Regions from separate parts of the Empedobacter falsenii genome, predicted to be linked through region 2. Evidence: riboswitches for the same ligand, from Rfam matches in the RefSeq annotation. Region 2 holds a riboswitch; the other holds the start of a gene.
The links. Region 2 has a riboswitch for cobalamin ahead of FH779_RS00935 (TonB-dependent receptor plug domain-containing protein). Riboswitches for the same ligand answer to the same signal wherever they lie in the genome.

Region 1: it holds a riboswitch for cobalamin, as region 2 does, so the genes downstream of both, metE (5-methyltetrahydropteroyltriglutamate--homocysteine S-methyltransferase) here and FH779_RS00935 (TonB-dependent receptor plug domain-containing protein) in region 2, are expected to answer to the same signal.

The regions. Positions count from the first base shown of each region.
Region 1 is NZ_CP040908.1:3,581,701-3,587,239, forward strand. It holds gene yiaA (inner membrane protein YiaA) at 1-200, opposite strand, end outside; gene FH779_RS16695 (GNAT family N-acetyltransferase) at 287-823, shown strand; gene FH779_RS16700 (hypothetical protein) at 830-1,771, shown strand; gene metE (5-methyltetrahydropteroyltriglutamate--homocysteine S-methyltransferase) at 1,860-4,181, opposite strand; cobalamin riboswitch at 4,270-4,405, opposite strand; gene FH779_RS16710 (Lrp/AsnC family transcriptional regulator) at 4,515-4,976, shown strand; gene FH779_RS16715 (DUF5074 domain-containing protein) at 5,031-5,539, opposite strand, start outside.
Region 2 is NZ_CP040908.1:190,832-196,370, forward strand. It holds gene FH779_RS00930 (DUF5074 domain-containing protein) at 1-662, opposite strand, end outside; gene FH779_RS00935 (TonB-dependent receptor plug domain-containing protein) at 669-2,477, opposite strand; cobalamin riboswitch at 2,512-2,655, opposite strand; gene FH779_RS00940 (TM2 domain-containing protein) at 2,831-3,082, shown strand; gene FH779_RS00945 (pyruvate dehydrogenase complex E1 component subunit beta) at 3,241-4,218, shown strand; gene FH779_RS00950 (DUF5686 family protein) at 4,295-5,539, shown strand, end outside.

The DNA.
Region 1 (5,539 bases), 350 kb from region 2:
ATTTGTTCCAATCGGTCTCGAACTGCTTTTTGCAAAGATACTACGGCGAAAAGTCCAAATAAAAGAACGGTAAAGTAATAACCTTTCTCGTTCAATTCCATTTCGGCGCGCGTCAATCCGATAATATACCCAATCATTCCCGAGCCTAAGGCAATCCAAGAAGCTGCTATAAAAGCATTAGATACTTTTTGTTGTTTCATTTTATGTATTTTAGTAATAGATTAGCTGTAAATATAAAAATAATTTAATCTGATTTACAATAAAGATTATTCTTAACTCAATAAATATGAAACATTTACCAACATTAGAAACGGAGCGTTTAATCATACGTCCAATTACGATGGATGATTTGCAAGATTTTTATGAGATGGATTCGCAACCAGAAGTACATACATTTCTGAAAAATCAACCAATTAAAACGATTGATGAAACAAGAGAAATCATCGAAAATTTATTGATTCAATACCAAGAACTTGGACATGGACGATTAGCTGTTGTGGAGAAAGAATCGGAAAAAATGATTGGTTGGACTGGTTTTAAGTACATGACCGAAAAAGAAGCGATGAATAATCGATTTGATTTCTTAGATTTTGGTTATCGTTACCGAAAAGAAACTTGGGGAAAAGGTTATGCGACAGAAGCTGCGAAAGCTTGTATGGATTTTTATCGTGAAAATATGACTGATTTTAAACTAAATGCCATAACACATACAGAAAATGCAGCATCAAGAAATGTTTTAGAAAAAATAGGTTTCGAAGTCACTGAAACTTTTCATCTAGATATGTGGGATTTGGATTGCTTTTGGTATGAATTGAAGAAATAATTAATCATGAAACATCCTATTATACTTTTATGTACAATTCTTGTTTCGACATGTAGTTTTGCACAAAAAATTTCGACAAATGATTATGAAGTTAAAACAACTTTAGCTGATTTTAATCTGAAAGGAAAGGTTGAAAAAGTGACTTCAACTGCAACAGATGCAAAAGGAAATACCACAACTTTACCTTTTTTGGAGAATGAGTTTTACAATCAAATTTCGTTAGAATTTAATCAAAAAGGATTGTTAACAAAGCGAACAAATTATTTGGATTATCAAGGAAAATTAGCTGTTTATAACTATGTTAATTACGATTACAATAACTCAAATTTTATTGATAAACAGACAAATACAGTTATTAACAATGGTGAAGATCCAAAACGAATTGCTTCCGACAAAACCTTTGTTTATGACAATAAAAATCGGTTGATAAACTTGACAGAAAATATTGAAGGGAAATCGTCAAAATCGAGTTATGAAACGATTTTTAATTATTCGAATAAGTTGGATAAAATCACGACAAAAGTGGAAGGTTCTACGATTAGTGAGAATAATTTGACATATAACAAAAATGGTTTATTGGTTTTGGATGAAATGACTTCTTTTGATGGAAAAAAAGGGCGAAAATCGTATTATATTTATGATAAAGAAACACCTATTTTTCAGGAAGAAATTGCTGGAAATTCGAGCAAAATAATGTTTTTTGAGAATGGAAACATTTCAAAATTACAATCATTTGACGCCAATAAAACGTTAGCTTATCAAGCTGATTTTGATTCGAAAAATGAAATTGTAAACTTCAAAAAACAATCCTTCCGAAATGGACAAACTGTTTTAACTTCTTATCAAGTTTCGTATGAATATGATTCGAAAAATAATTGGATAAAAGCTTCTATTTCAATCAATGGAGAATTGAAATATGTTGTAAAACGAACGATAAATTATTATTAAAACACAAAAGGTTGAGCAATGCTCAACCTTTCTTCACAAATAAATAACACAACACTACTTATTAAGTCATTAAAGTAGGATGTTAAGCTTAAATCGCTTTTGGCGTATATATTTTTCTTAATTCTTTTGTCGCCGCAACCATTTCGATTAATGCTTTTTCGGTTTCTTCCCAATGACGCGTTTTTAGTCCACAATCAGGATTCACCCATAATTGATCTGCCGGAATAACTTTTGCCGCTTTCTCTATCAAATCAACCATTTCTTCTTTCGACGGAACGCGAGGCGAGTGAATATCATAAACTCCAGGTCCGATATCATTTGGATAATTAAAATCTGAAAAAGCATTTAACAATTCCATTTGACTACGTGAACATTCAATTGTAATAACATCCGCATCTAAATCAGCAATATTTTGAATAATATCGTTGAATTCTGAATAACACATATGCGTATGAATTTGAGTAGAATCATCAACATTACTTGAAGCTAATTTGAACGAATCAACCGCCCATTTCAAATAATTTTGCCATTCATCTTTTCTCAATGGTAAACCTTCTCGAATTGCAGGTTCATCAATCTGAATAATTTTAATTCCAGCTTTTTCTAAATCCGAAACTTCATCACGAATCGCCAATGCAATTTGTTTACACGTCGTAGATCTTGGTTGATCATCTCGAACAAAAGACCATTGCAAAATCGTAACCGGTCCTGTCAACATTCCTTTTACTTTTTGTTCTGTGATAGATTGTGCATATTTCGACCAATAAACCGTCATTGGAACAGGGCGATAAACATCACCAAAAATAATCGGCGGTTTTACACAACGCGTTCCATAACTCTGAACCCAACCATTTTTAGAGAAGACAAATCCTGCTATTTTTTCACCAAAATATTCCACCATATCATTGCGTTCATATTCACCATGCACCAAAACATCAATGCCAATTTCCTCTTGCCATTCTATTGTACGCTTGGTTTCTTGTTTCAATAAAACATCATATTCTTCGGCAGATAATTCTCCTTTTTTATACTTCGCACGCCAACTTCTCACCTCTTGTGTTTGTGGAAAAGAGCCAATTGTCGTCGTAGGAAAAGGTGGAAGATTCAGCACATTTTGTTGCACAATTTTTCGCTGTTCAAAACTATTTGCACGATTATAATCTTCATCTTTTATAGCATTTACTCGTTCTTTAACTTGAGTTTGATGAATTAATTGAGAATTTTTTCTATTATTGATAGAGAATTGATTCGCTTCATATTGTTGAATCAATTTTTCGTCATTCGGGTTTGAAAAATAATTTTTTAAGAAAGCAACTTCTTCCAATTTTTGCTTCGCAAATGCAAACCAATCTTTGATTGTTGTTGGAAGATTTTTTTCATTTGTTTCTAAATCTAAATCACAAGGCGAATGTAATAATGAACAAGAGGTTGAAATAATAACACGTTTTTCTCCAATTTTGTTCACAACTTTTTCTATGGTTGAAAGTGATTTTTGAAAATCATTTTTCCAAATATTTCGACCATCAACTAAACCTAAAGAAAGTTTTAATTGAGAAGGAAATTGATTCAATATTTCATCAAGTTGATTTTCGTCTCGAACCAAATCAAGATGCAAAATATCAATTGGTAAATTGATTGCTAAAGCTGTATTATCTTTCAATCCATCAAAATAAGTTGCGACCTGAATTGTAAGTTGAGGAAATTCTTTTCTTATTTTTTTGTAAACTTCTCGATAAGCCGTTTTCGATTTTTCATCTAAATCTAAAGCTAAAAAAGGTTCGTCGAACTGAATTGTATTTGCTCCATGATTGATTAAATCTTGAATAATTTCAAAGTAAACTGGCAATAAATTCTGAATTAAATCAATTCGATCAAATCCTTCTTCTTTTTCTTTTCCTAATAATAAATAAGTAATTGGTCCAATTAAAACTGTTTTTGGATTAAAACCTTCTTTTTTTGCAGCGATAAATTCGTTTACGATAGAATTTGAGAAATATTTAAATTCTTGATTTTTTACAAATTCTGGAACGATATAATGGTAATTGGTATCAAACCATTTTGTCATTTCCATCGCTGTAATATCTAAATTATCTTTTTGAAAGCCTCTTGCCATCGCAAAATACAAGTCTAATTCGGTGTTCTTTTTATTTAGCGCAACCGTATTGAAACGCGCTGGAATTGCACCAACTGATAACGTAAAATCTAAAACTTGATCATAAAAAGAAAAGTCGTTACACGGAATTAAATCTATACCAGCAGCTTGTTGCAGCGCCCAATTTTGTTTGGTAATTGTACGGCTTGTTTGCAATAAAGCTTGTAGTTCAATTTTACCTGCCCAATAATTTTCGCAGGCTTTTTTTAGTTCACGGTTAGCGCCAATTCTTGGATAACCTAAAATTTGTGTTTGCATTTTGATTGTTTTTTTAATGTTCAAAAAACACAAACGCGAGTTGATAAATAGTAAACCTATTTTGACAGACAGACTTCAAATCGCGAAAGTATCATCTTTTGTTTCTATTGGTAATCTGACTTGTAATTTCCATTACTCACAGTTGCGCGACAGCTCGTGATTCTCACACGATTCCCCAATAATTTATTGTTTATTTCTTTACAAATGTAACAAGACAAAATAAACGATTGTAAAACTTGAAAAAATAAGATTATACCACTTAATATGATTAATTTTACAAAACAAAATACTTTAACAACGATAAAATATCGTATTGAAAAGAATATTATTTGGATGGAAACATTAGATCAAACCGATTTAGAATTATTAAGAATTCTACAAAAAGACTCAAAATTGACAGTAAAAGCCATTGCAGCTTTAGTTAATTTATCTCCTTCGCCCGTTTTTGAACGTATAAAAAGGTTGGAACAACAAGGTTATATCAAAAATTATAGAGCCGTTTTGGATGCCGAAAAACTAAACAAAGGCTTTATGGTTTTTTGCAGCATCAAGCTAAAACAACATGATCGCACAATTGGGAATAAACTTGTGGAAGATATTTTGTTGATTGATGAAGTGGTGGAATGTTATAATATTTCGGGCGAATATGATTTTATCTTAAAAGTGCAAGTTTTGGATATGAAACAATATCAAGATTTTGTTTTCAATAAATTGGGTGCTTTAGAAAGCATCGGAAGTACACACAGCTCTTTTGTGATGGCTGAAATAAAAAATACGTACGGAATCAATATTTAAAAAAAACAAAAGGTTGAGCAATGCTCAACCTTTTTTCCACAAATAAATAACACACTACTTTTTGATTACCTTGAAAGTAGAATTGTTAACTTTTATGATGTAAACACCTTTTGGTAAAGAGGAAACATCTAATTGATTTTTCCCTTTTTGAAGTGTTTTCTCTGTCATTTTAGTTCCTGTAATAGCGAAAATTTCGGCTTTTGAAGCTTCATTTGTTTCAATAAACAATACATTATTAACAGGATTTGGATAAACATTTACAGCAGATTTAGCTAAATCATTTGTACCTAAAACGGCTGATGAAATTGTGATGTTTTGTGAAACAACTTTTCCATTCGAATTAAAAGAAAGTTTGATTTTAGCTGTTCCATTTTTTAATGGATTAATCACTAATTCTTCCTTATCATTAATCGAAATTTCAGCTACTTCATTATTCTCGATGATTTCTAAATCTTTTACAATCGCTGCTGATAAATTATCAACATCCGAAACTTTATCTTTCAAATCAATTGTTGTTGCTGTGTTAATTTGATAAGTTGTCTCTAAATCATTGATAATTGGTG
Region 2 (5,539 bases):
TCTGTCGGAACATCACCAACATTTATACTTTTTTTATCATTTGTTTTAAGGTCAATAATTGTAACTGTTTTACCTGTTCCCCAGCCACCTTTTTGTGCAACATAAAGTTTGTTATTGTCAAGAATCATTTTTTCTGGACCTTCATCTACTTTATATTTTTCTACAAATGTTAAATCGCTGATTTTGTATTTTGCAATAAAATCGTCTGTCGTAACATTAGGATCTCCCCAGTTTGAGATATACAAAAATTGATCATCAGAAACGATATAACGAGGGTTGCTCATATTATCTGATGATGGAATTGTACTAATTTTTTTGAAAGTTGTGTTGTCAACAACTTCTACTTTATTAGAAACATTAAGAACAATATAAGCCTTATTTCCTTTGAAATACATGCTTTGTCCTACAGAACCCAATTGCGCACCAGCGTTCGCAGTCTTGAAAATTTCTTGAATAGGATTTGTTGTACTTACATCTTTTGTTGGATCAAAATAAGTGATTTCTGCGTTAGCTGAATTGAAACCTCCTTCATTCAAAATAAAAACTCCTTTCGAATAGTTTCCATTTTCTGGATCATTGTTTGGTCCATCATCGTCATTTGAACAAGATTGTAAAAAGACTCCAGCCAAAGCTATAAGTGCGATTGATTTAAATTTAGTCATAGTTTTTTAAAATTTTATTTGTATTTGTATGTTATAATTTGTGCCTGGTTGCCAACGATTTTCTTGCGTTTGATATTCCTGGTTAAACACATTATTCACTCTCATAGAAACGCTATAAAGTCGTGAAATCGTATAATTTAAACCTAAATTCGTTAGCCAAAATCCGTCAAGTGTTCTTTCTTCTTCCGAATCGGTAAAAACTTTACTTGTATAAATATTTTGTACAAAAGCAGATAAACGTTTGTAAGTGTATTGTGCGCTCGCCGTCCATTTATGATTTGGCGAATACATCAATTCCTTATTTTTAAATTTATCTTTTGTTTTGGTGTATGCATAAGTTGTATTGAAACTAAACGTATTCCATTTGTAATTCCCAATCATTTCAAAACCATAGGTTTCTGCTTTGTTGATGTTCATAGGAACCCAATAAGAACTGTTTTGCGAGCTCGGAATCCATTGAATCATATCACTCAACTTATTATAAAAAATATTGGTTTGAATGTTTAAATTTTTGCTGATAAAATCATTTCCTAATTCAAATTGATAAGCTGATTCTGATTTCAAATCTGGGTTTCCACCAGTTTTCCAAAACAAATCATTGTACGTTGGATTTCTGAAATTTTTCGAAACATTTCCTCTTAATTGATACGAATATATTGGACGATAATTAAAACCTAATGAATAAATAAATGGATTTTGGTATGTATCAGAAAAATCTTGGCGAATACTCGCTTCGTATTCCAAAACATCTGATAATTTATGCTTCGCGATTAAGGCAAAATTGATAGAATTTTGATCACTTTTGGTCAAATTATTTCCACTTCCTTGATTATAATTAGCTTCCGATAAAAGTGAAAGTTCAAAATTATTCGTGATTTGATGATTCAGATAATATTTTAAAATATAATTATCAACCTGTAAATCGTCCGAATAAGATTTGTGAATATTGTTGAAATAATTGCTTTCTTCTCGGATATAAGCTAATTTTAACTGCGATTGCCACTTTTCATTTGGATTGAAATTCCATTCTGTCATCAAACGGTAATCCTGATTTTCGTATCCAGAAGGCGTTGAACCAATGTCAACCAAAGGAAATTCACGCTTTCCAAAATTGAACATCGAATAAAGTTTCAATTCATTTTTAGGATCGATTTTATAACCAAAATTTCCATTAATTGTATTGAAATAATATTTTCCATTCAAATTCTTCTTCATGTGATTCGGAATTTTATAATCATTATCAGATTGATTTCGTTCGTAATCGATTGAAGGACTAAATTTTTCTGTACTATATTTCAACTGATATTTTCCCGACCATGTATCGTAACTTCCGTATCCTAAATTTATTTTTTGCTGTAAACCTTTGTCATACTCAAATTTATTCAACAAATGAATTGTACCGCCGATAGAACCTGTTCCATACGCAATACTTCCGCCTCCTGGTTTCACTAAAATTCCGTCAAACGAATTACTTGCAAATAAATTAAAATCCGTTTGTCCTGTTGTTTGCGAATTGACATTAATTCCGTTCCAAATTACGGCTGTGTGCGAAGCTAAAGTTCCTCGAAACGAAGGTGAAGAAACCATTCCTCGTCCATTTTCTTTAAAATAAATTGGCGTTTGCTCTTGTAAAACTTGCGTCAGTTGATTAGGATTTTGCTCTAAAATACTATCATTAAGTTTGATAATACTTTGAGATTTGTAATGATTTTTAAGAAAAGCATCGTTCAAAATCAAAGGTTTCAAATTGATGGTATCCGTCTGTGCAAAAGCAATTCCAGCGATAAGATTAAAACAAAGAAAAAGTTTTTTCATATTAAAATCTGTTTTTCCTCCGAAAACATTTTCTATTAATTTGTTAGCAATGGCAGGTTTCCTGACTTATTCTTTTTACAAAAAGTATGTTAGAATTTACAGTTGCGGGGACAGTTTTGGAATTGAACCAAATTCCCTTTTAACTCACTCGTTGAGCACCATTTTATGCAAATGTAAAGAAAAGCAATTGATTTTATAAAAAGTAGATTGTTAAATCGTTAACCTTAAATTAAGATCAGATTTATTTTATTTGTACAATATTCAAAATCATTATATCTAGTGATTTTTAAGAAAGATGGACAAATTAAATTTGTAACCAACAAAAACAATTATTTAGTTAAACTTTAAAAATTATGGAAAACAATCAACCGTACAAATCAGAGAAAAAACTTATTGCCGGAATTTTAGCGATAGTATTAGGAACTTTAGGAGTTCACAAATTTTATTTAGGCTACACTAAAGAAGGTGTTATTCAATTAATTATTGGTCTTGTGACATGTGGAGCAGGAGGACTTATTGGATTAATCGAAGGAATTATGTATTTAACAAAATCTGATGAAGAGTTTGATGAAACTTATGTAAAAGGTCACAAAGGCTGGTTCTAAAATAGAGATTACATTCTTTTTTAAATATTTTTCGATCCCAAAATAATCTAAAGTTATTTTGGGATTTTTTTATTGAATGAATTCGTTTTAAATAATTCGCAAGTTTTTTATTACATTTGCTTTAGGAAAAAATATAATAAAGAACGAAATCGCATAAAATGGCTATAAAAACATTTAGAGAAGTAATCGCAGAGGCAATGAGTGAAGAAATGCGTCGCGATGAATCTATATTTTTAATTGGAGAAGAAGTAGCAGAATACAACGGAGCGTACAAAGCTTCGAAAGGAATGTTAGACGAATTTGGAGCAGAACGTGTAATTGATGCGCCAATCGCAGAGGCTGGTTTTTCTGGAATCGCAATTGGATCTACAATGACGGGATGTCGCCCAATCGTAGAATACATGACATTCAACTTCTCATTAGTGTCTATTGACCAAATTATCAATAACGCTGCAAAAATTTATCAAATGTCAGGAGGACAATTCAACTGTCCAATTGTATTTAGAGGACCTACTGCTTCTGCAGGACAATTAGGTGCAACACACTCACAAGCTTTTGAGAATTGGTATGCAAATGTACCAGGTCTTAAAGTAATTGTTCCTTCAAATCCTTATGATGCAAAAGGTTTATTAAAATCTGCAATTCGTGATAACGATCCAGTAATTTTCATGGAATCTGAACAGATGTATGGAGATAAAATGGAAATGCCAGATGAAGAATACACAATCGAAATTGGTAAAGCAGAAATCAAACGTGAAGGTACAGATGTAACGTTAGTTTCTTTCGGGAAAATCATTAAGCAAGCTTACATTGCTGCTGATGAATTAGCTAAAGAAGGAATTTCTGTAGAAGTAATCGACTTACGTACAGTTCGTCCATTAGATTACGATACAATTTTCAAATCTGTTAAGAAAACAAATCGTTTAGTAGTTTTAGAAGAAGCTTGGCCTTTCGCTTCAGTTGCTTCAGAAATTACGTATATGGTTCAACAAAAAGCATTCGATTATTTAGATGCACCAATCAAACGTATCACAACAAAAGATACATCAGCGCCTTATGCTCCAAACTTGTATGAGACTTGGATTCCTAATGCAAAAGATGTAGTTGAAGCTGTAAAAGCTGTGATGTATAAATAATTAAGATTTATAAACTATATTTGTAAAGTCTAGCATACATTTTGCTAGGCTTTATTTTTTTAAACAGATCTTATTGATGAAAAGTTATATAACATCTTTTTTTATAGTTGTTCTAGCGTCTGTGCACGCGCAAGTAAAAATTCAAGGAAAGGTCATCGATTCTGAAACTCAGAAGCCTATTCCTTACGCAGATATTCGTTTACCAGAACTTAAAGTAAGTGCAACATCAAACTCTGATGGTACTTTTTATATCGAATCTAGTTCGAATGCAAATAAAATTGTCGTATCAAAAAATGGATACGAAACTTCTGATTATGTAATCGAAAATAAAATTGATTATAATTTTATTGCTCAATTATTTTTAGCAGAAGATAATACTTCCGAAGAAGATGATGGAACAGTAGATTTACAAACTGCGGTTGTTTCGGCAAAGAAAAAACGTCTTAAAAAGAAAGAAAATCCAGCTTATGCTATTTTGCGTGAAGTATGGAAGCGTAAAAAGAAAAATGGGCTAAAATTAGCGCCACATTACCAATATGATGAATACGAAAAGTTGCAATTTGATATTAGTAATATTGATTCAACTTTTATGAAACGTAAGATTTTTAAAGGAATGGAGTTTGTTTTCGAGAAAGTAGATACTTCTTCTATCAACGGAAAAACATATTTACCAGCTTTCTTGAATGAGTCAATTTACAATATTGCGGGAATTAATAAACCTTCAACAAAAGAGCGTCGAGAATTAATTGCGAATAAAACATCAGGTTTCGAGAAAAATGAAGTGGTAGCTTCTACGGTAAAAAATCTTTTCCGTGATATTGATATTTATGATAATCGTGTCAATATTTTAGACATTAAATTTGTGAGTCCAATTGCTACAGATGGTTTCGCTGTTTATGATTATGAATTGAAAGATACAGTTGATGTAGATGGAATAGAATCTTATCGAATCAAATATTATCCGCGTCGCGAAGGAGAATTGACATTTAAAGGAGAATTATATATCTCGAAAGATGCCTATGCGGTAAAAGAAGTTGTGATGGAGACAACGAAAGAAATGAATGTGAATTTTGTGCGTAATATTTTCATGAATTTAGAATATGATATTCCAAACGATTCTATTTTCTATCCGAAAAAAGAATACGCGATGTTGGATATGTCGTTGTTGAGTAAAAAGGAAAGTGCGAAAGGAATTTTTGCGCATAAAACGGTGAATTATTACAATTACGATTTCGATACAACACATCCCGAAGCTTTTTATTACGAGAAATTAGATCCAGCAAAAGCTGCGCTTAACGAAAAAGATAATCAGTTTTGGGCA